3 regions of the Lysinibacillus sp. GW247-5R2A genome follow, and region 3 is predicted to be linked to each of the others. Evidence: riboswitches for the same ligand, from Rfam matches in the RefSeq annotation. Region 3 holds a riboswitch; each other region holds the start of a gene.
What was found. Region 3 has a riboswitch for cobalamin ahead of mmgD (citrate synthase). Riboswitches for the same ligand answer to the same signal wherever they lie in the genome.
Positions count from the first base shown of each region.

Region 1: it holds a riboswitch for cobalamin, as region 3 does, so the genes downstream of both, AC07YC_RS18965 (ABC transporter substrate-binding protein) here and mmgD (citrate synthase) in region 3, are expected to answer to the same signal.
Region 2: it holds a riboswitch for cobalamin, as region 3 does, so the genes downstream of both, AC07YC_RS09805 ((2Fe-2S) ferredoxin domain-containing protein) here and mmgD (citrate synthase) in region 3, are expected to answer to the same signal.

Region 1 is NZ_JBWKZL010000013.1:73,267-79,908, forward strand. Features, by position in the region: gene AC07YC_RS18955 (class I adenylate-forming enzyme family protein) at 1-683, shown strand, start outside; gene AC07YC_RS18960 (acyl-CoA dehydrogenase family protein) at 685-2,352, shown strand; cobalamin riboswitch at 2,412-2,594, shown strand; gene AC07YC_RS18965 (ABC transporter substrate-binding protein) at 2,739-3,710, shown strand; gene AC07YC_RS18970 (FecCD family ABC transporter permease) at 3,707-4,708, shown strand; gene AC07YC_RS18975 (adenosylcobinamide amidohydrolase) at 4,705-6,165, shown strand; gene AC07YC_RS18980 (cob(I)yrinic acid a,c-diamide adenosyltransferase) at 6,178-6,642, shown strand, end outside.
Region 2 is NZ_JBWKZL010000005.1:156,026-162,667, reverse strand. Features, by position in the region: gene AC07YC_RS09825 (energy-coupling factor ABC transporter ATP-binding protein) at 1-261, opposite strand, end outside; gene cbiQ (cobalt ECF transporter T component CbiQ) at 258-1,031, opposite strand; gene AC07YC_RS09815 (energy-coupling factor ABC transporter substrate-binding protein) at 1,037-1,309, opposite strand; gene AC07YC_RS09810 (energy-coupling factor ABC transporter permease) at 1,311-2,057, opposite strand; cobalamin riboswitch at 2,202-2,386, opposite strand; cobalamin riboswitch at 2,648-2,829, shown strand; gene AC07YC_RS09805 ((2Fe-2S) ferredoxin domain-containing protein) at 2,974-3,345, shown strand; gene cobJ (precorrin-3B C(17)-methyltransferase) at 3,350-5,017, shown strand; gene AC07YC_RS09795 (sirohydrochlorin chelatase) at 5,032-5,955, shown strand; gene cobK (precorrin-6A reductase) at 5,952-6,642, shown strand, end outside.
Region 3 is NZ_JBWKZL010000002.1:157,141-163,782, forward strand. Features, by position in the region: gene AC07YC_RS04415 (acyl-CoA dehydrogenase FadE) at 1-744, opposite strand, end outside; gene prpB (methylisocitrate lyase) at 790-1,704, opposite strand; gene AC07YC_RS04425 (bifunctional 2-methylcitrate dehydratase/aconitate hydratase) at 1,747-3,180, opposite strand; gene mmgD (citrate synthase) at 3,279-4,400, opposite strand; cobalamin riboswitch at 4,590-4,784, opposite strand; gene AC07YC_RS04435 (NUDIX hydrolase) at 5,016-5,501, shown strand; gene AC07YC_RS04440 (ABC transporter ATP-binding protein) at 5,549-6,364, opposite strand; gene AC07YC_RS04445 (ABC transporter ATP-binding protein) at 6,367-6,642, opposite strand, start outside.

The DNA.
Region 1 (6,642 bases), on a different contig from region 3:
TGTATGGAGGTGCACCTTTATCTGAAAATGAGGTTCGGTTCATTCAACAGTCCTTCCGCACAACTAATTTAACATGTGTATATGGATTAACAGAGGCGGGACCAAGTGGATCATTGTTATTTGGCAAGGAGCATGAAGGAAAGGCTGGGAGTATTGGACAGCGAGCACCTTTAGGTACAGAGATACGTATTGTTAACGACAGTGGCGAAGATGTACCAGCAGGAGAAGTAGGGGAGATCGTTTTATTTGGTGAGGGTAATATGCTTGGCTACTACAGAGATGAAGCGGCAACCAATGCGGCCTTTATAGACGGTTGGTTAAAAACAGGAGATCTAGCTCGTAAGGATGAAGATGGCTTTATTTGGATTGTTGATCGAAAAAAAGATGTGATTATTTCGGGTGGGGTCAATATTTATCCGAAAGAAATTGAAGATTGCCTTTTAAGCTTTGAGGGAATATTTGAGGCGGCAGTGGTTGGTGTTCCACATCCACAATGGGGAGAGACAGTGAAGGCTGTGTATTCCGCTAAACAGGATATTGATGAAGAGGCTCTAAAAGATTATTTAGAGGGACAGCTTGCTAAGTATAAAATACCGCGTATTTTTGAAAAAGTGGAAGCGCTACCAAGGAATGCGTCAGGCAAAATTTTAAAACAATTTTTGAAAGGACAAGAGGTGAGATAGTATGAGAGTTTTACAACAGGAAATAGCAGGCACAAGCAATTTTTTTACAGATAATGATACGCTTCAAAAGGTGTTGGAAATGATGCTGGATAAAGAATTTTTATCTTATGCGCATCGGGAATTGACGGACTTTGGTGAGCTATGTGCGGGTGCTATAGACGTGAGGGCGAAACATACTGATCGACAAGGAGAGCCTCGCCTTCAAAGATATAATGCCTACGGTGAAGAGGTTTCAGAGATATGGGTCAATGACGGCTACAAAAAAACAATCGAAGAGACATATAATACGGGGATTGTTGGCTATGTGCATAAAGATATTCCCCAACTAGGTCACAAAGGGAATTATGTCTATAGTTTTGCGCAAGGTTATTTACTGTCACATGCGGAGCCCGGTTTTTATTGCCCTGTGACATTAACGATGGCTACTGCCTATTTATTAGACCATTATGCAGAGGAAGAAGTTAAGAAGCGCTTTTTACCGCATGTTTGTGCAACAGGCGATAGGGAGCTATATGAGGGAGCGACATTTTTAACGGAACGACAAGGAGGCTCAGATGTTGGTGCGAATGTAGTAGAAGCAAAACTTGTGGGGAATGAATACCGCCTCTATGGTGAAAAGTATTTCGCCTCCAATGCAGGGATGTGTGGGGTTGCAATGGTATTGGCACGAATAGAGGGTGCACAAGCAGGCTCTAAAGGATTAACTCTTTTTGCTGTTCCATGGCGTAATGAAGATGGATCGGCTAACCATCTTCGTATTCGACGACTAAAAGATAAATTAGGTGTGAAAGCCGTTCCATCTGGTGAGGTTGAGTTTGATGGAGCACTCGCGTATGTAGTTGGTGATCACAATAAAGGGATTTATTATATGCTGGAGGCTCTTAATTTATCAAGAATTTGTAATGCTGTGGCATCTATTGGCATTATGCGCCGTGGCTTCTTAGAGGCGAAGCATTATGTGTCAAATCGATATGCATTTGGTAAACCTTTAACACAGTATCCTATGATCCAGGATACATTGGGTAAATATGCCGCTAAGCTGCATGTAGAAGTAGCTACGATTTTTGATCTTATTCAATTATACGATAAAGTGACAAGTGGTCAGGGAACAGAGCAAGACACCATCATGAACCGTTTATATATTGCCATTATGAAAAAGGAAACGGCAGAGCAGGCGGTCCATTATGCAAGTGAAGCAATTGAGCTACATGGCGGGAATGGCTATATTGAGGACTTTGTAACACCACGCTTATTGAGAGATGCGCAAGTGCTGACGGTATGGGAGGGTACGGCTAATATACTAGCTTTGGAGCTTATTCGCTTAGTGGATAAATACAGGGCACATGAATTGTTTGTTCAAGAGATGAGCGAGCGATTAGAAGTATTAACAGACCATTCATTAGTGAAAATCGTTCAAGAGCAATTAACTAAACTATCGGCAACCTTACAAATTTTTAGTACTCTCGATGAAGCGACAAAAACGTTTGAAGCAAAGGATGTTGCCAAAAAAATGGCCCAATTATATGAAAGTGTCGTAGCCGTTGAGTGGGCACAGAAATTTGGTGGGAAATATGACAAACTAGCGGATGTTTATTTAGAGCAAACTTGGTCATTACGAACGATCGGTGCTCCGATGAAAACCGTACAGTATTTTGCTGAAATCGTCTAATAACCCTTGGAGTCGCCTTGATATAGAGGCGACTTTTTTTAATTTCATGTATAATAAAATCAACTGAATAGTATAAAGGTTCTTTACTTATGTAAAGTGAAAAGGGAAATCAGTGTAATTCCGATGCGGTCCCGCCACTGTAAGTGTGAGTTTTTTCAAATGATGCCACTGAAGATTTCGGGAAGGCTTGAAAAAACGTAATGAGCACAAGCCAGGAGACCTGCCTTTATAGCATAGACATGACAGCCTACGAGGATAGGATGGTGGATTTTGTATCAGTTTTTTGGTGCGATTTTGACCCCTCATCATTCGAAGATGAGGGGTCTTATTTTGATGGAGGAATATTTCTAACACATGAACGCACAAATCAACGAAGGAGGATTCACATGAAGAAATTTTGGAAAATAGGGGTATCGGCATTTTTAACGATAGGGTTGCTAGCGGCTTGTGGACAAGAGGCGCAAAAAGACAATTCCACACCTACAGAAGAGCAAACACAACAAGAGACATCTAAAACGGAAGCAGCAACATTCCCTATGACTATAACGGATGCTATTGGGAAGGATATTACACTAGAGGCTCCTCCTGAAAAAATAGTGTCACTAATTCCAAGTAATACAGAAATATTGTTTGGCCTAGGTTTAAAGGATGAAATCGTAGGGGTTACTGACAACGACGATTATCCACCAGAGGTAGCTGAAAAGGATAAGGTTGGTGGCATGGAATACAATATTGAACAAATTATTGCCTTAGAGCCAGATATCGTTTTTGCACATGAATCTAGCATGTCTCTTTCGGAATCGGCCATAGCACAGCTAGAATCGGCGGGCGTGAAAGTATTTGTTGTGAAAAATGCCCAAGATTTTAATGAAACCTATACAACGATTGAACAGCTTGGGCGTGCTACAGGGAAATTATCAGAAGCTGAAAAAATCATTGCTGACATGAAGGCGAAAGTGGATGAGGTTCAAGGGAAAGTGAAAGACGTTGAACCTAAGAACGTTTTTGTAGAAGCCTCTGATGAACCTAATATTTATACAGCTGGTCAAGGCACATTTATGAACGCAATGCTGGAGATGATCCATGCAAAAAATGTAGCAGCAGACGGTGATAATTGGTATGAAATTGGTGCAGAACAAATTATCACAAAAAATCCAGATGTCATCGTGGTGACATATAGTTATGTACCTGATATTTTAACAAAAATACCAAAGCGTGCAGGTTTCGAGACAATTAATGCAGTAAAAAATAATGCTATTGTGCAAGTAGATGAAAGCACAACAAGCCGTCAGGGACCACGTTTGGCGGATGGCCTTGAGGAATTAGCAAAAGCTATCTACCCTGAGGTATTTAAGTGAAAAAAGTAGCAACAGCCTATGTATTAACATGTACGCTTCTTATCATTAGCATCTGGTGTGGCGTCGCTATAGGCTCTGTTCATATTCCGATAGAAGTACTGTGGAATCAATCAGTTGATGAAACAGCTGCCAATATCTTTTGGAAAATTCGCTTGCCCCGTGTGCTTTTAGCGGGGCTAGTAGGAGCTTCTCTCGCCATTGCGGGAGCGGCTTTCCAAGGCTTGCTCAAAAATCCATTAGCAGATCCATATACATTAGGTATTTCATCGGGTGCTTCTGTCGGCGCAGTCATGACAATCTTTTTTAATATTTCTATACCTGTTGTAGGTTTGTATGCCTTACCTACCTTTAGCATGATAGGTGCGATTATTACAATGGTGATTGTGATGAGCTTTGCTAGAGTAGTGGACCGTTCTTTAAAGATGGAAACACTGATTTTAACAGGTGTTATCTTTAGTTCCTTTTTAGGATCGTTAATTTCGTTAATGATTGCTTTATCGGGAGAGGAGCTGCGCCAAGTAATCGGCTGGCTACTCGGTTCTGTTTCTATGCGTGGTTGGCCGTATGTTCAAATGATTATTCCGTTTGTCATTGTTGGTTCCCTTATGCTGTGGACACAGAGACGTGAGCTTAATGTTCTGTTATATGGGGAAGAAAGAGCGAAGCATTTAGGTGTTAATGTAAAGCGAAGTAAGTATTTGATTTTAGTAGGTGGCTCCATGCTAACTGGAGCAGCAGTTGCTGTTTCAGGCACAATTGGCTTTGTAGGGTTAGTTGTACCGCATATGACAAGAATGATTTGGGGTTCTGATCACCGTCATTTACTCCCACTATCATTTTTTAATGGGGCAACATTACTTATTATTTGTGATTTAGTGGCAAGAACCATTATCTTGCCAAGGGAACTGCCTATTGGTGTCATTACGGCATTTATTGGAGCGCCTGTTTTTTCCTATATTTTTTATAAGCAACGAAGGGGCAAGGGGGTACGGGCGTGATTGTTGTTGAACATCTATCAGGTGGTTATGAAGACGTACCGATCGTCAAGGATATAAGCTTTACAGTTGAAAAGGGAAAGATTCTTGGCATTTTAGGGCCAAATGGTAGTGGGAAATCAACATTATTAAAGGTAATGAGTGGTATTCTACCAGCAGTTGAGGGCATGATTTCTATTGATGGACAAAGCATTCTTTCCTACAATGCCCGTGCTTTAGCAAAAAAAATGGCTGTTTTACCACAGCTCCATGCGAATGCTTTTTCAAACAGTGTAAGAGAAGCTATTTCGCTTGGACGTTATCCACATCAATCAGGGTTTTTTTCAAGTTGGTCTGAGCAAGATGAGCAAGCAGTTCAACATGCAATGCTGCAAACAGGCATAAAACGTTATGAGCATACACCGATGGAATTTTTATCGGGTGGTGAACAGCAACGAGTTTTTGTTGCACAGGCCCTTGCTCAAACTGCGGAAATTTTACTGCTAGATGAACCAACAAATCATTTAGATATTGCCCATCAGCGGCAAATTTTAGATATGGTGCGGAAGGAAGCTGTAGAGTGTGGTTTAACGGTAGTGATGGTATTACATGATATGAATTTAGCCTCTCTCTATTGTGATGAATTATTGCTCATGGAAAGTGGACAAATGAGAGCTTTCGGGGCACCACATGAAGTATTAATTGCTTCTCAGATTGAAGAAATTTATCAAGCACGAGTAGCTACTTATGCTCATCCAGAAATTCCTAAGCCGCAAATTACAATGATGCCTGCAGCAAGTGACTATCAACAGCGAGCTGTAATAAAAAAAGAACATTTTAAAATAACGGAACACTTTATTCAGCTTCAATCAGAGATTCCTATAAAAACGGTATCGTCTGCTGTCCATAACCCTGGAATTGGATGGCATAATTGTTTGTTAAACCGCTCAGTTCCTAGTGATTATGTGATTAGTGATGTAAAGAGAGAGGTTAATGAATTTTTGCAAAGAAACCATTTTTCGCCTACGAATACAGTTGTCATGCTGACAGCAGTGCCAACAGCTCTTGTGGCAATCAATGAATTTTCTGCACCATTTGGCAGTGTAATAGTAGCTGTTACTGCTGGTGTAGGGAATGCAGTAGATGTTTCTCGTGTGCACGAAAGGCAGGATGAACCATATATTGGTACTATAAATACATGGGTAATTATCAACGGCTGTTTATCGGAGGAAGCATTTTTTCAGGCCATGATGACAGCTACAGAAGCGAAAACGAAGGCTATGCAATCAGAAAATATTCGTGATGAGCGTAGTGGAACAATTGCTACAGGTACTGCTACAGATAGCCTTTTAATTGCAGCAACTCAAAAAGGGACAGAAATGTTATATGGTGGTCCCATTACGGAAGTTGGTAAAATGATTGCAAAGGGTGTTTTTGAAACTACGGTTCAGGCTATCAGAAATTACAAAAATCAATTTTAGGAGATGAGCGAAATGAAGCTGTACACAAAAACAGGGGATACGGGTAAAACAAGTCTTATAGGAGGACGCGTTGATAAAGATAGTTTACGTGTTGAAACGTATGGGGCTATTGATGAATTAAATTCTTTTATTGGTAAAGCTGTAAGTGAATTAGATCCAGCACTATTCAAGGATATTTTAACGGATTTAGAAACTATTCAACATGAACTATTCGATGCTGGTGGTGATCTAGCCAACGTGATGAAAGAACGACATTATAAGCTAACTGAACAACCAATTGAGGTGCTAGAGGCTCGTATTGATGCACTTTCAGATGAAGCGCCACCATTACAACGTTTTATTTTGCCAGGAGGGGCACCAGCAGCTGCAACTTTACACATTGCGCGTACGGTTGCTCGGCGAGCAGAGCGTGAAATGGTGACACTTATGAAAGAAGTTGAAGATGTGCCAAAAGTTGTACAAAAATATTTAAATCGA
Region 2 (6,642 bases), on a different contig from region 3:
GACGATTCCAACCTGTTGGCGGAGAGCCTTTAATGCCTTTCTAGTATATTGAAGCTTTTCCCCATCAAATGAAATGGTCCCAGCTGTTGGTTTCAAAATACCATTAAGGTGCTGAAATAAAGTGGATTTTCCTGCTCCATTATGACCGAGTATAGCGATTTTTTTCCCTTTTGGAATGTTTAATGTAATATCTGTCAAAGCCTTCGTACCATCTGCATAGGCATACGACAAGTTGTTAAGTTTAAAATAAAATGCTGTCATGAGAAGTACCCTCCATATATGATGAGGAATAAAAACATAGCCGTCATGCCAAGCCAGTTTTTTTTGCTATAGGCGCCCGTTTCATGCCAATAAACAGTTTCACCACCACGGGCCTGCATGGCATGATTAAGCTCTCGACTGCGCTGAAACATTTCAATAAACAACGCGGCAATTAGCATGGATACTGAACGTAACCATTGCATGGGTGAGTGGTAGCCAAGCCGGGCTTGCTGGGCCAAATGAATTTTTTGCATGCTTTCTAAAAAAATAAAAATAAAACGATAGGTGAGTTCTACTAGCTCAACTAATAAAGTAGGGAGCCGCCATTGTCGGAGCACATAACATATTCCTTGTACTGATGTCGTTAAAATTAAAAAATATAAGCAACTTATACTGCCAAGTACAATAAAGAATAGTTGCTGGGCGGTAGCGATACTGGCTCTCCCAATAAAAATTGTCCAGTTCATATACGTAAATGCCCCCATATGGGCTGGTAATGTATGCGCTGCTGGCGCTATCGAAATAATGATGGATAAGAGACTTGTGAATAAGAAAAAACAAGGTAGTAATAATAGCTTCGCATAATAGTTTAGTGGAATTTTCGCGCCCCAAATGATAAAAGCACTCATTACAAAAAATGTAATGAGTGAAAGTCGTTCATCTCTCATAATAAGCGTGAATAAAAGTAGTCCTAATGAAAATATCATTTTTTCTAGCGGATGAACGAACGCTAGCTTATTGAGATACGCATACTTATCAATGAGTAACATAATCCTTAACCTTCTTTATGCTTGCCACGCATATAGCCAATAAAGTAGCCGATAAAACCAGCACCAATAGCTGCTTGTAGCACGAATAATAAGCTTTCAATTTCACCACTAGGTGGTTCCCATAAACTATCAAACCATGGCTCATATTCTGCATTGATTTCCCCAATGGCTGCTTCTGCTTCACCGTCGGCTCCTCCAAATTCTGCTCCCTTTTGGACGAAAAGAGGGATAATGGCCAATAGCACCACGATGGCTAAAAGTAATAAATTTCGTTTCATATTAGTGCGCCTCCTTTGTAGAGAAAACACGTAAAGATTTTAATTCGCTAATATTATATTTTTTCAAGAAGTTCATGACAATAACTGTTAATATTCCTTCACTCACAGCTAATGGGATTTGTGTTAAGGCAAAAATACTTGCGAACTTTGTAAAGGAAGCCATAAAGCCTCCAACTTCAGATGGGAAGGCTAGTGCTAATTGAACGGAAGTCACCACATATGTACCTAAATCCCCAAGCATGGCCGCAAAGAAAACAGCTAATGAAAACGATAACCCCATTTGTTGCGCCCCTTTAAATACAAAGTAGGCGATAAACGGGCCTACGATAGCCATCGAAAAAGCATTAGCCCCTAATGTTGTGATCCCACCATGTGCTAAAAGTAAAGATTGGAATAATAAAACAATTGTCCCGATGACACTCATCGCTAACGGTCCAAATAAGACTGTTCCGAGACCTACTCCTGTTGGATGTGAGCAGCTCCCTGTAACTGAAGGGATTTTTAAGGCTGATAGGACAAAGGCAAACGCACCGGACAGCCCCAGAATCATTTTTGTTTCAGGGTTTTCTTCAATTGTTTTACGAATAGAGCGCAATCCTAAAATAATAAATGGGATGGAGATTACCCACCAAAAAATCGCCCATTCGATTGGTAAAAAACCTTCCATGATATGCATGGCGAAGGCACGCTTTGGCACCATTAAAAAAGCCAATAGAAAATAACTAAGTTTCCACCAAGACAGCTTCAATTTTCTTCCTCCAAACTGTAAATAGATTTTTAGAATGTAGCGTGCGTAATAAAAAAGCACTTTTCCGTTGTTGGAAAAGTGCATAGCTAAAAAAGCAAATAACATTTTCATTTGCTAAGCCGCACACCTATCCTCGTAGGCTGAAACGATCACTTATTGTCGGCAGGTCTCCTGGCTCTAGTTCAACACTTTATAGGTCTTCCCATCCATTGGACAGTGACATGTTCTATAAAGCTCCCTATTACAGTGGCGGGACCGCGCCGGACTTAAACCGGCTTCCCTTTTAAGCAAAATGACGAGCATTTTACACCGAAAAATTGTAAGTTGTGAGATTTCACGACAAAGTGTATCACGAATTTCCATAAATATGCTATACTTTTTTTATGAAAAATTAAAAATAGAATATCAATGTCGAAAATTCTGATAACTAACGTATTTTAGGATTAAAGAGGGCAAATTCAATTTTTTAATAGCTTTCAACCCTCCTATGAAATTGATAAATTTGTCATGATTTTTTAAAGAAATATTGAAATTTTAAAATAATAAGATATGATTAAGACAGTTTTCTATTATAAATACGATTAAAAATTTCATATAAAACGTCGATAAGTGCTCGAAGAACTCGAGATAATAGGGAAATTGGTGAAAGTCCAATACAGCCCCCGCTACTGTAATAGCTGATGAAATCGCAATGCCACCTGGGCAAACTAGGGAAGGTGCGACAGTAAAATGAAGCTTAAGTCAGGAAACCTGCTTATCAGATTGTGCATGCAAACTTTTCGGAGGGAGAAGTTGAAGCAAAAGCGAGGATCTGTCTTTCAATCTATTCGTTTTTATTTGGCTTCTACAAACCTTTACTCTTCGGCAGAGTAAAGGTTTTTTCTTTTTTCCAAAAGCAAATGAGGGGAGATATAAGATGACAACGTGGAATTTAGAGGGGATGAAAACACATCTCTTTATTTGCAATGGCAGTAGCTGTATGAACAAGGATGGGGAGGAAATTACCCAAGCTATACGAGATGAAATACAGCGTAACGCACTAGATAAAGAAATACATACGACAAGAACGCGCTGTAATGGACGATGCAAGGATGCTTGTGTTGTGATTGCTTACCCTCAGGGGAATTGGTATCGTGTACCATCAACGGAGCATGCGAGAACACTTGTACAGGATTTGCATCATGATTCCTTATATAACGATCATGTTTTTACACTTCGAGAAGGGACATTACAGCGAACAGCGCAAACGACAGCCATTAAAGGGATTGAAAAGGTGAAAGAGGGGTAAAAACATGGCGCAAAAAGGGAAAATTTTCGTAGTAGGCTTTGGGCCTGGAGACTTTAAGCATATTACGACACGTGCAGTAGAGGCTTTACAACAAAGTGATATGATCATAGGCTATAAAACCTATGTTGAGCTGATTCAAGATTTAGTCAGCGCAAAATCCATTGTCAGTACAGGTATGACAGAGGAAGTGTCACGTGCTCAGGAGGCCGTTCGTCAAGCAGAAGCAGGAAGTATTGTTTCGGTCATTTCGAGTGGAGATGCGGGCGTTTATGGTATGGCGGGATTAGTGTATGAAGTATTAATTGAGCTAGGCTGGACAGAGGCAACTGGTATTGAAGTGGAGATCGTCCCGGGTATTTCAGCTATCAATTCATGTGCTAGTTTACTTGGTGCACCCATTATGCATGATGCTTGTACCATTAGTTTAAGTGACCATCTCACGCCGTGGAATTTAATTGCGAAGCGTGTGGAAGCCGCAGCTATGGCCGATTTTGTTATTGCTTTATACAATCCTAAAAGTGGTCGCCGTACAAGACAAATTGTCGAAGCACAACGAATTCTTTTAGAATATCGTTCTCCTGACACACCCGTAGGACTTGTAAAAAGTGCCTATCGAGAACGTCAGGAAGTGACGATGACGACATTGGCAGAAATGCTGGAACATGATATTGGTATGCTGACAACGGTTATTATCGGAAACTCATCTACGTTCTTCTATGATAATAAAATGATTACACCGCGTGGCTACCAACGTAAATATACACTTGGCGAGGAAAAACAGCCATTACGTCCACATCAACGCTTACGGGAAGAAAATGAGCCATGGGCGATGAATCAAGAGACAGGAACAGCACGAAATGACTTTGCGGCAGACCCTAATGCAGGGAGAATGAATAAACCCAGTATAGCCGTTATGCCAAAGCCGAAAAAAACAGCACTTGAAATGGCTACAGCGGCGCTTGCAATGGTAAAGGGAACAAGTGCTATCAAGGCTACGCCAAAGCTTGTACAACAAAAAATAGAATCAATTTTTGAATTGGCAGTGAGCCCTGGCGTGGCCAATAAATTTTTCACACCACAGCAAATGATGACGTTAGCAGAGGTTGTAGGAGAAGAAGGATCAATGGAATATACACCAGATCATCAAATCCATTTAAAAATACCTACAACAACGCCTGAACGTATCACTGAGAAATTACAGGAAGTAGGCTTTTTATTAGCACCAATTGGTGATGTGTTGTCGTTGAAGGCTTGCGATTTTTGCTACGGTGAAAAAGCAGATTCCATTCCATATGCGGAGGAAATTCAAGAAAAGCTTGGCGGTATGTCATTACCGAAAACGTTAAATATTGGCTTCAATGGCTGTGGGATGGCTTGTTATCGAGCCGTGTTTGATGATATTGGCATTGTTTATCGCAAAAGTAAATTTGATGTCTTTATTGGAGCGAAACCAGTCGGACGTACGGCTCATGCAGCACAGCCTGTTGTAGAAGGTTTGGAGCCTGATCAATTAATCCCGTTAATTACAGATATTATTGAAGAATATAAAGCTAATGCGCATCCAAACGAACGTCTATTTAAATACTTCAAGCGGGTGAAAAAGATATTGCATTTTACGTATCAAGATATGTCTTCCAAAATAAAAATAGAGCCAGCTCCGTGCGGCGACTAGTGAGGAGAAAAGAGATGAAAGCTATATTATTTGTTGGCCATGGCAGCCGTTTAGCAGCAGGAAATGATGAGGTGCGTACATTTATCGAGCAAATGAAATCTCGCATTGATGAACAATATTTAGTGGAAACATGCTTCCTTGAATTTGCTTCTCCTAATATTGAAGAAGGTATTACAAACTGTGTGAAAAAAGGTGCTTCAGAGGTACATGTCATCCCAATTATTTTACTTCATGCAGGTCATTCCAAGTTACATATTCCGGCAGAAATCGAGCATGCTCGTGAGCATTATCCGAATATCACATTCACATATGGTCAAACAATTGGCATTCATGAAGAAATATTTGCGATATTACAAGATCGTTTAGTTGAAATTGGATTTGATACTGAACAAGAACACGAAGACACAGCCATTTTATTAATTGCTCGAGGAGGCAGTGATCCTTATGCAAATGGAGATTTCTATAAAATCACACGATTGCTATGGGAAAAACTACCTGTTAAATACGTAGAAAGTGCCTTTATGGGCGTAACGGACCCACGTGTTGAAGAAGGCATCGAACGCTGTGTCAAACTCGGTGCTAAGAAAATTATTATGCTTCCTTACTTTTTATTCACGGGTATTCTAATGGAGCGTATGCATGTTATGTGTGAGAAATTCAATGAGCAATTTCCAGCAAGTGAGATTCAAATTGCCAACTACTTTGGCTACCATGAACGTTTACAAAATGTTCTATTAGAACGTATTGAGCAAGCGGTGAATGGTACATCAACAGGTATGAAGGATCTTGAAGATTATCGGGCTTACGCCGCTATTCATGGGCATGCACATCACCATCACCACCATGACCACGACCATGACCATGACCACCAACACGACCATGACCATGACCATGACCATGATCACCACCATCATCATGAAGAGGAGCCAGTAAAATGATTTTCATGTTAGCAGGGACGAGTGATGCAAGGAATCTAGGCCTTGAATTGCAAAGGACGGGACATGCTGTAACTGCCACCGTTGTGACGGAATCGGCAGCCTCTAGTCTTGCTGATGCTGGCTTACCTTATTTAATAGGGCGACTTACAGCGGAAGAAATGGCGACTATTATATCGGAACAAGGCTTTCAATTAGTGGTAGATGCCTCTCATCCATTTGCAGAAGAGGCATCGAAAAATGCCATGGCAGCAGCCGAAAAAGCGCAAGTGCCTTATATTCGCTATGAACGTGCTCATGAACATTATGCACACCCACTTATAACAGTCGTGAAGGATTATGAGGAAGCAGCTCATTTAGCAGCAGAAAAGCGTGGTGTCATTATGCTGACAACAGGTAGTAAAACGCTTGCTACATTTACGAAAGTTTTACAAGGCTTAGAAAATACAAGAGTCATTGCTCGTATGCTGCCACGACTTGACAATATGGAAAAATGTGAGGCGCTCGGTGTGGCACAGCGAGATATTGTAGCCATCCAAGGCCCATTTTCAAAGGAATTAAATGAAGCATTATTCCGTCAATATGGAGTGACCTTAATGATTACCAAGGAAAGCGGCAAAGTCGGCTCAGTAGACGAGAAGCTAGAGGCAGCCCTTGCTTGTTCTATAGAAACAATTCTTATTGCAAGAC
Region 3 (6,642 bases):
ATTCAAGATGTTCATAGCGACGATATGCCCTTTGCCAACCTCACCAAGAACATGATCGATTGGCACCATAACGTCTTCTAAAATGAGCGTTGCCGTTGAAGAGCCTTTAATGCCCATTTTCTCCTCTTCCTGACCTACAGATACCCCTTTAAAGGAACGTTCGACAATCAACGCAGTCATTCCATTATGCGTCTGGGCAAAAACAACGAAGACGTCTGCTAGCTGAGCATTCGTAATCCATTGCTTTTCTCCGTTTACTATCCATGCTGTACCATCCTCTGTTAATCTAGCATTCGTTTTGGGGCGCAGTGCATCAGAGCCTGCATCGGACTCTGTAAGGGCATAGGCACCAATCCATTCTCCAGATGCAAGCTTTGGTAAGTACCTCCGCTTTTGCTCCTCATTGCCAAAATAGACATAGGGTAATGTGCCCACCCCAGCATGGATATTGTAGGATACGCTGAAAGAGCCCCCAAAGCCCATTTTCTCTGCTACAAGACCGGAAATTGTTTTATTGAGCTCGAGTCCTCCATAGGCCTCGGGAATTTCAATAGCCAGTAAACCAAGATCACCTGCTTTTTGAAATAGTTGACGAGTAATCGCATATTGTTGCTGTTCAATAGATGAAATATTCGGTGAGACATCCTGTTTAATGAAGAGCTCAGCAGTTTTTGCAATGAGCTCTTCTTCATCATGAAAATCCTCAGGTGTAAAGATCGTCATATTGTCTTCTAGTTGATCCATATGAGTCCTCCTTGAAAGAAAGTACAGAAAAGCTATTCACCTCTCCTACTTTATTTCCTCCTTAGGTAAGATGGTTTTCGCTAATTCACGATCTAAATCCTCGAATTGATAGTAGGAAATCGTTTCATATAATTCGCTTCTTGTTTGCATATCCTCAATTGCTTCTTGTTGTGTTCCCGTATTTTTTATTAATTCAAACACACGCTCGTATGCTTTCGCTGCAACTCTCATAGACGTAACAGGATAAATGACCATCGAGTAGCCCATTTTTTCAAATTCCTTAGCGGTATAATAAGGAGTTTGACCGAATTCAGTCATATTGGCTAATAAGGGTGCATCTAACTCATGGGCAAATTGTTTAAACTCTTTGTCAGTTTGTAATGCCTCTGGAAAAATAGCATCTGCCCCAGCAGCAACATATGCTTTGGCTCTTAGAATAGCCTGCTCTAAGCCTTCAACAGACCTTGCATCCGTGCGAGCAATAATTACTAATGTAGGGGCTAGTTGTTTAATCGTTTTTATTTTTTGTATCATTTCCTCAATTGAAATAAGAGTTTTGCCATTTAAATGTCCACATTTTTTAGGAAGATTTTGGTCCTCTAGCTGTACGGCAGCAACCCCTGCCTCTACCATTTCACGAGCAGTACGGGCAACATTTAATACACCACCAAAGCCCGTATCAATATCCACTAGCATAGGTAAATTAGTAGCCCGAATAATATCACTAGCACGCTGAGCGAGTTCATTTGAATAAATCATTCCTAAGTCTGGTAGGCCTCTACTCGCTGTATAAGCGGCACCCGAAAGATACAATGCCTCAAAGCCAACTTTTTTAGCCATTAAACCAGCCATCGCATCATGTGCTCCTGGTATTTGCAAAATAGATGAACGAGCAATAAGAGCTTTAAATTGTTCAGCTAATTGTTTTTGTGTCTTCGCTTCTTGGACAATCCACGCCATTTTTAAAAACCTCCTCTTTATTGCATTTGTAATCCTTTTAAATTAAATAAATAGATTAATAAATTCATGGACAGCAATTTGTTCAAGCAGCTCTTTATTTGCACAAACCTCATTTATGGTATCGAGTTGTTTTTGAGAATAATGCGTACGAATGTTTTGCTGGAATTTATTAATGATCTGAGGGAATGCTTCCTCACGGCGGAAACGATGCCCTAAAGGATATTCACACTCAATTTGCTCGGATGATGTACCATCTTTGTAATAAACTTGAACAGCATTCGCAATGGATCGTTTATCAGGGTCTAAATAGTCGATTGTATATTGGCTTTTTTCCGCGACAACCATTTTATGTCGCAAGTCATCAATGCGCGGGTCTACAGCCACCTCATCTTCGTAGTGATCTGCTGTAATGTCACCATAAATAAGACCAATAGCTGTAATGTATTGAAGGCAGTGATCACGATCAGCAGGATTATGAAGTGGCCCTTCTTTATCGATAATTCGTATGGCTGATTCATGCGTCGTAATGTCAATGCGGTCAATTTCAGCTAGGCGATTTTTTACTTCAGGATGTAAATGAATAGCACATTCTGCAGCCGTTTGAGCATGAAATTCTGCAGGGTAAGACACTTTAAAGAGGACATTTTCCATAACATAAGATGCAAGTGGTCTCGCAAGCTTTAATGCTTGCTTATTAAAGAGCACATCTTGGAATCCCCAGCCTGGTGCAGACAATGCAGTTGCATAGCCCATTTCTCCCTTCACAGCCATCATTGCTAGTTGTACGGCCCTGCTTGTAGCATCGCCAGCAGCCCATGATTTTCTAGAGCCCGTATTAGGAGCATGTCGATAGGTTCTTAAACTTGAATTATCAATCCAAGCATTTGATAAGGCATTGACAATTTCTTGATGAGTGCCACCTAAAGCCTTTGTTACTACAGCTGTTGTCGCTATTTTGACAAATAAGACGTGATCTAAGCCAACACGATTTAAGCTATTTTCGAGTGCAAGTATTCCTTGTATTTCATGAGCTTGAATCATCATTTCTAAAACGTCTTTTATTTGGAGAGGTTCTTGCCCTTCCGCAACACGTACACGACTCAAATAATCGGCTACAGCTAAAATACCACCTAGATTATCAGAAGGATGCCCCCATTCTGCTGCCAACCAAGTATCGTTATAATCCAACCAACGGATCATACAACCGATATTAAAGGCACCTTTTACTGGATCGAGGACATAGGATGTTCCTGGAATACGGGTACCATTTGGAACGACTGTACCTGGCACTACAGGACCTAGAAGTTTTCTACATTCAGGATATTGTAAAGCTAAAATGCCACAACCTAACGTATCCAATAAAACATATCGAGCCGTTTCGTAAGCTTCTTCGCTCGTAATCTTTGTGTTTAATACGTAATCCGCAATATCAATAAGAAGCTGGTCTGTCATCGTTTTTTCATTCGTTTTAATCATCTATATCTTCCTTTCAAGGTATGAATTTGATATACTAGTATGCTGATGGGCATTGGTCAGAATGTCCATCAGCTCTATGGCGAGTTGTTAAAACTTGATTATACCGACAATTCTTCAAGGTTATGACGCTCGCCTATATAATGAACACGAGGTCTAAATAATCGATTATTGTCATGTTGTTCGATCACATGTGCACATAAACCGATCGTTCGAGAGCTAAAGAAAATAGGCGTATATAATTCAATTGGTAAGCCCAGCATGTAGTACACTGGCGCAGCGTAATAATCTAAATTTGGATACAGGCCTTTTTCCTCCACCATCACTTTTTCACCAGCTTCACACATGTGATATAAGCGGTCATCCCCTTGCTCCAAGCATAATTTATATAAAGCTTCTTTCATGATCTGCGCTCTTGGGTCCATTTTTTTCATATAGACCCGATGGCCAAAGCCCATTATTTTTTCTTTATTTTTGAGCTTGTTTTTCAGCATCGCTTCAAAGCCTTCCACAGTCTTAGCTTCAAGCAGCATATACATGACTGCCTCGTTCGCCCCACCATGCAAATTTCCTTTCAATGATGCGACGGCACCAGTTAGAGCACCATACAGGTCAGATTGTGTGGAGGCAATAACACGAGCAGCAAAGGTCGAATTCGGCATTTCATGTTCACTATATAAAACAAGTGATTGGTCAAAAATTTCCTCTTCTAATGGTGTTGGTTTTCTTCCAGTAATCATGTAATAAAAATTAGCACTATATGAAAGCTCACTATCCGGTTCTACTACCTCTTGACCATTTAATACACGGTAGCTATTCGCAACGATGTTGGGCATGCCACCTAAAAGTCGATATGCTCGAGTTACATTTCTTTCAGTCGATCGATCATTGATGTGCTGATCATACCCTGCTAACGCTGAAATTCCCGTTCTAAGGCCGTCCATAGCATGTGTCCCATTTGGTAATAAGTTGAAAATTTGAACAAGCTCTTGCGGAACGTGATAGTTTTCTTTCAATCTATCCTGTAAGTCAGCTTGTTGCTCAGTAGTTGGTAGGTTTCCTTGCAATAATAAATGGACAATATCTAAATAGGAATATCGCTGAGATAGTTCAATCAAATCATAGCCTCGTATAACAATTTGGCTTCCTACTACGTCTAAGAAAGACAGTTTTGTTTCCGCAGCAATAACTCCATCAAGACCTGGTGAATACGTTAACTCCATGGATTACAACCCCTTTGTTTAATCATTCTTGTAAGCGTTACCATTCAAACTCGAAAGAACAACAAAAAACAACTTCTACCCCTTTAGAAGTTGTTAATCTACAAAAGTATGACAGAACAAAAAGCAGTGAACTGACATCCATTCACAATCATCATACAGTAGCTAACACCTCCCTATCCTCGTAGGTCAATTGATGCTTATTTAGCGGCAGGTCTCCTGACTTATCATCAACATTCCTATAACACCTTCCCGTTTTGATGAACAAAACAGTGGCCTCGTTATGGAACTCCTACATACAGTTGCGGGACAGTGTTGGACTCACACCAACTTCCCTTTTAATCAAATGGAATCAAACCCATTTGAACCACCAAAATTTAGCATATTCAATTTGTCTATTTACCTTAACATAGAGGTTTCCAAACAATCAATATAGGTAAAATTCAGAAAAGACTGATTATAAAAAGCTATTTTTCATTTTTGACGAACTATTCTGCATATTTAAGCATTATTTCGCTCAAAAAAATATTGTTAATCAATCCCAATGGAGCTATATTTATGAAGTCTGCTTAAAAAAAGTGATTTGCTTGGCATTACGATGAAACAAGGAGTGACGGGATGGGCTATATAACAGAATTAAGAAAACTTATCGGTAATAGACCGATTATAAGCGTCGGTTCGACAGTTCTTGTTGTTAATGATGATAAGAAGATACTCTTTCAACATCGTTCAGATACGTTGGACTGGGGATTACCTGGCGGCTCAATGGAAATAAACGAAACATTAGAGCAGGTTGCTGCTCGTGAACTTTATGAGGAAACTGGACTCGTGGCTAAAGAGTTTGATTTTATCGGTGTTTTTTCAGGACCTGATTATTACTACTGTTATCCGAATGGCGATGAAATCTATACAGTCATTCACCTTTATAGAGCTAAACATGTAAGGGGTGTATTGGAAATGAAAGATGGTGAGAGCTTAAGCCTCACTTATTTCGGTAAAGAAGAACTTCCGAATAATATGGAACAGAGGACGGTCGCTCTCTTAAACAACCTTGAGGGCCAAATATGGGGGTTCGAAAGCTCCTTTACGAAGCTTTCCACATAACAATGTAAGAAATTTAATAAGGACTTTCTTCGCAAAGACATTCCAATTCATTGTAAAGTATTCTTGTGAATTCTTTGGCGAGGATGAGTGGGTAGAATCGCGTTGTATAGCTCAAGTGATGCAGAATGCTTAAATGGTTCACCTTTCATACTTTCTTCTACTAGCTCACCATTTTGCATGACTAGGATGCGATCTGAAATAAAGCGTGTAGCCTGTAGGTCATGAGAAATGAAAATGTAGGCAAGTTGCAAATCCTTTTGCAATGTCTGTAGTAATTGAATGATATGTTTTTGCAAAATCATATCTAAACTACTAATGGCTTCATCTAAAACAATTAATTTTGGATGTAAGGCAAGCGCTCTTGCAATGTTCACACGCTGTTGTTGTCCCCCACTCAGCTGGGAAGGATACTTTTCGGCAATAGATTTTTCTAACTCTACATGATCAAGTAATTCCTTTACGTTAAAATGTCTCTCAGCTGAGCTATAATGCTCGAAATTTAGGTACGGTTCGTCTAAAATTTGAAAAATGGTGTGCTTTGGATTTAAGGAATGATAGCTATTTTGAAAGACTGCTTGTAAATCTCTCCGTATCATTTTTTTCTGTTGGCTAGTGGCATCATAAAGATTAACCCCTTGAAATAGAACCTCCCCGGCTGTTGGCCTTTCCATTCCTAATATAATTCGGCCCAATGTGCTTTTTCCTGAGCCACTTTGTCCAACAATCCCTAAGCATTCCCCCTCCTGAAGTGAAAATGATACTTTCTGTAAGACAGGAGCATCCTGTCTTCGCTTGAATATGAACGGTCTATGTGCATAGCACTTCTCAATATTTCTCACTTCTAGTAGCTTCAATTTTTTCACCTCTAAAACATAATTCGGGATTGTAATAATTTCTTTGTATAAGGATGCTGAGGGGCATCAAAAAAATCATAGACATTCGCTTGTTCAATTAGTTTCCCCTTATACATCACGGCTACATCATCAGCAAGTTCAGCAATAACGCCTAAATCATGTGTCACAAGAAGGATGGCAGCCTGTGTTTCCAGGCGAATACGATCAAATAAAGTCAATACCTGCTTTTGATTGACTGTATCAAGAGCTGTCGTAGGCTCATCAGCTATGTATACCGAGGCTTGAAT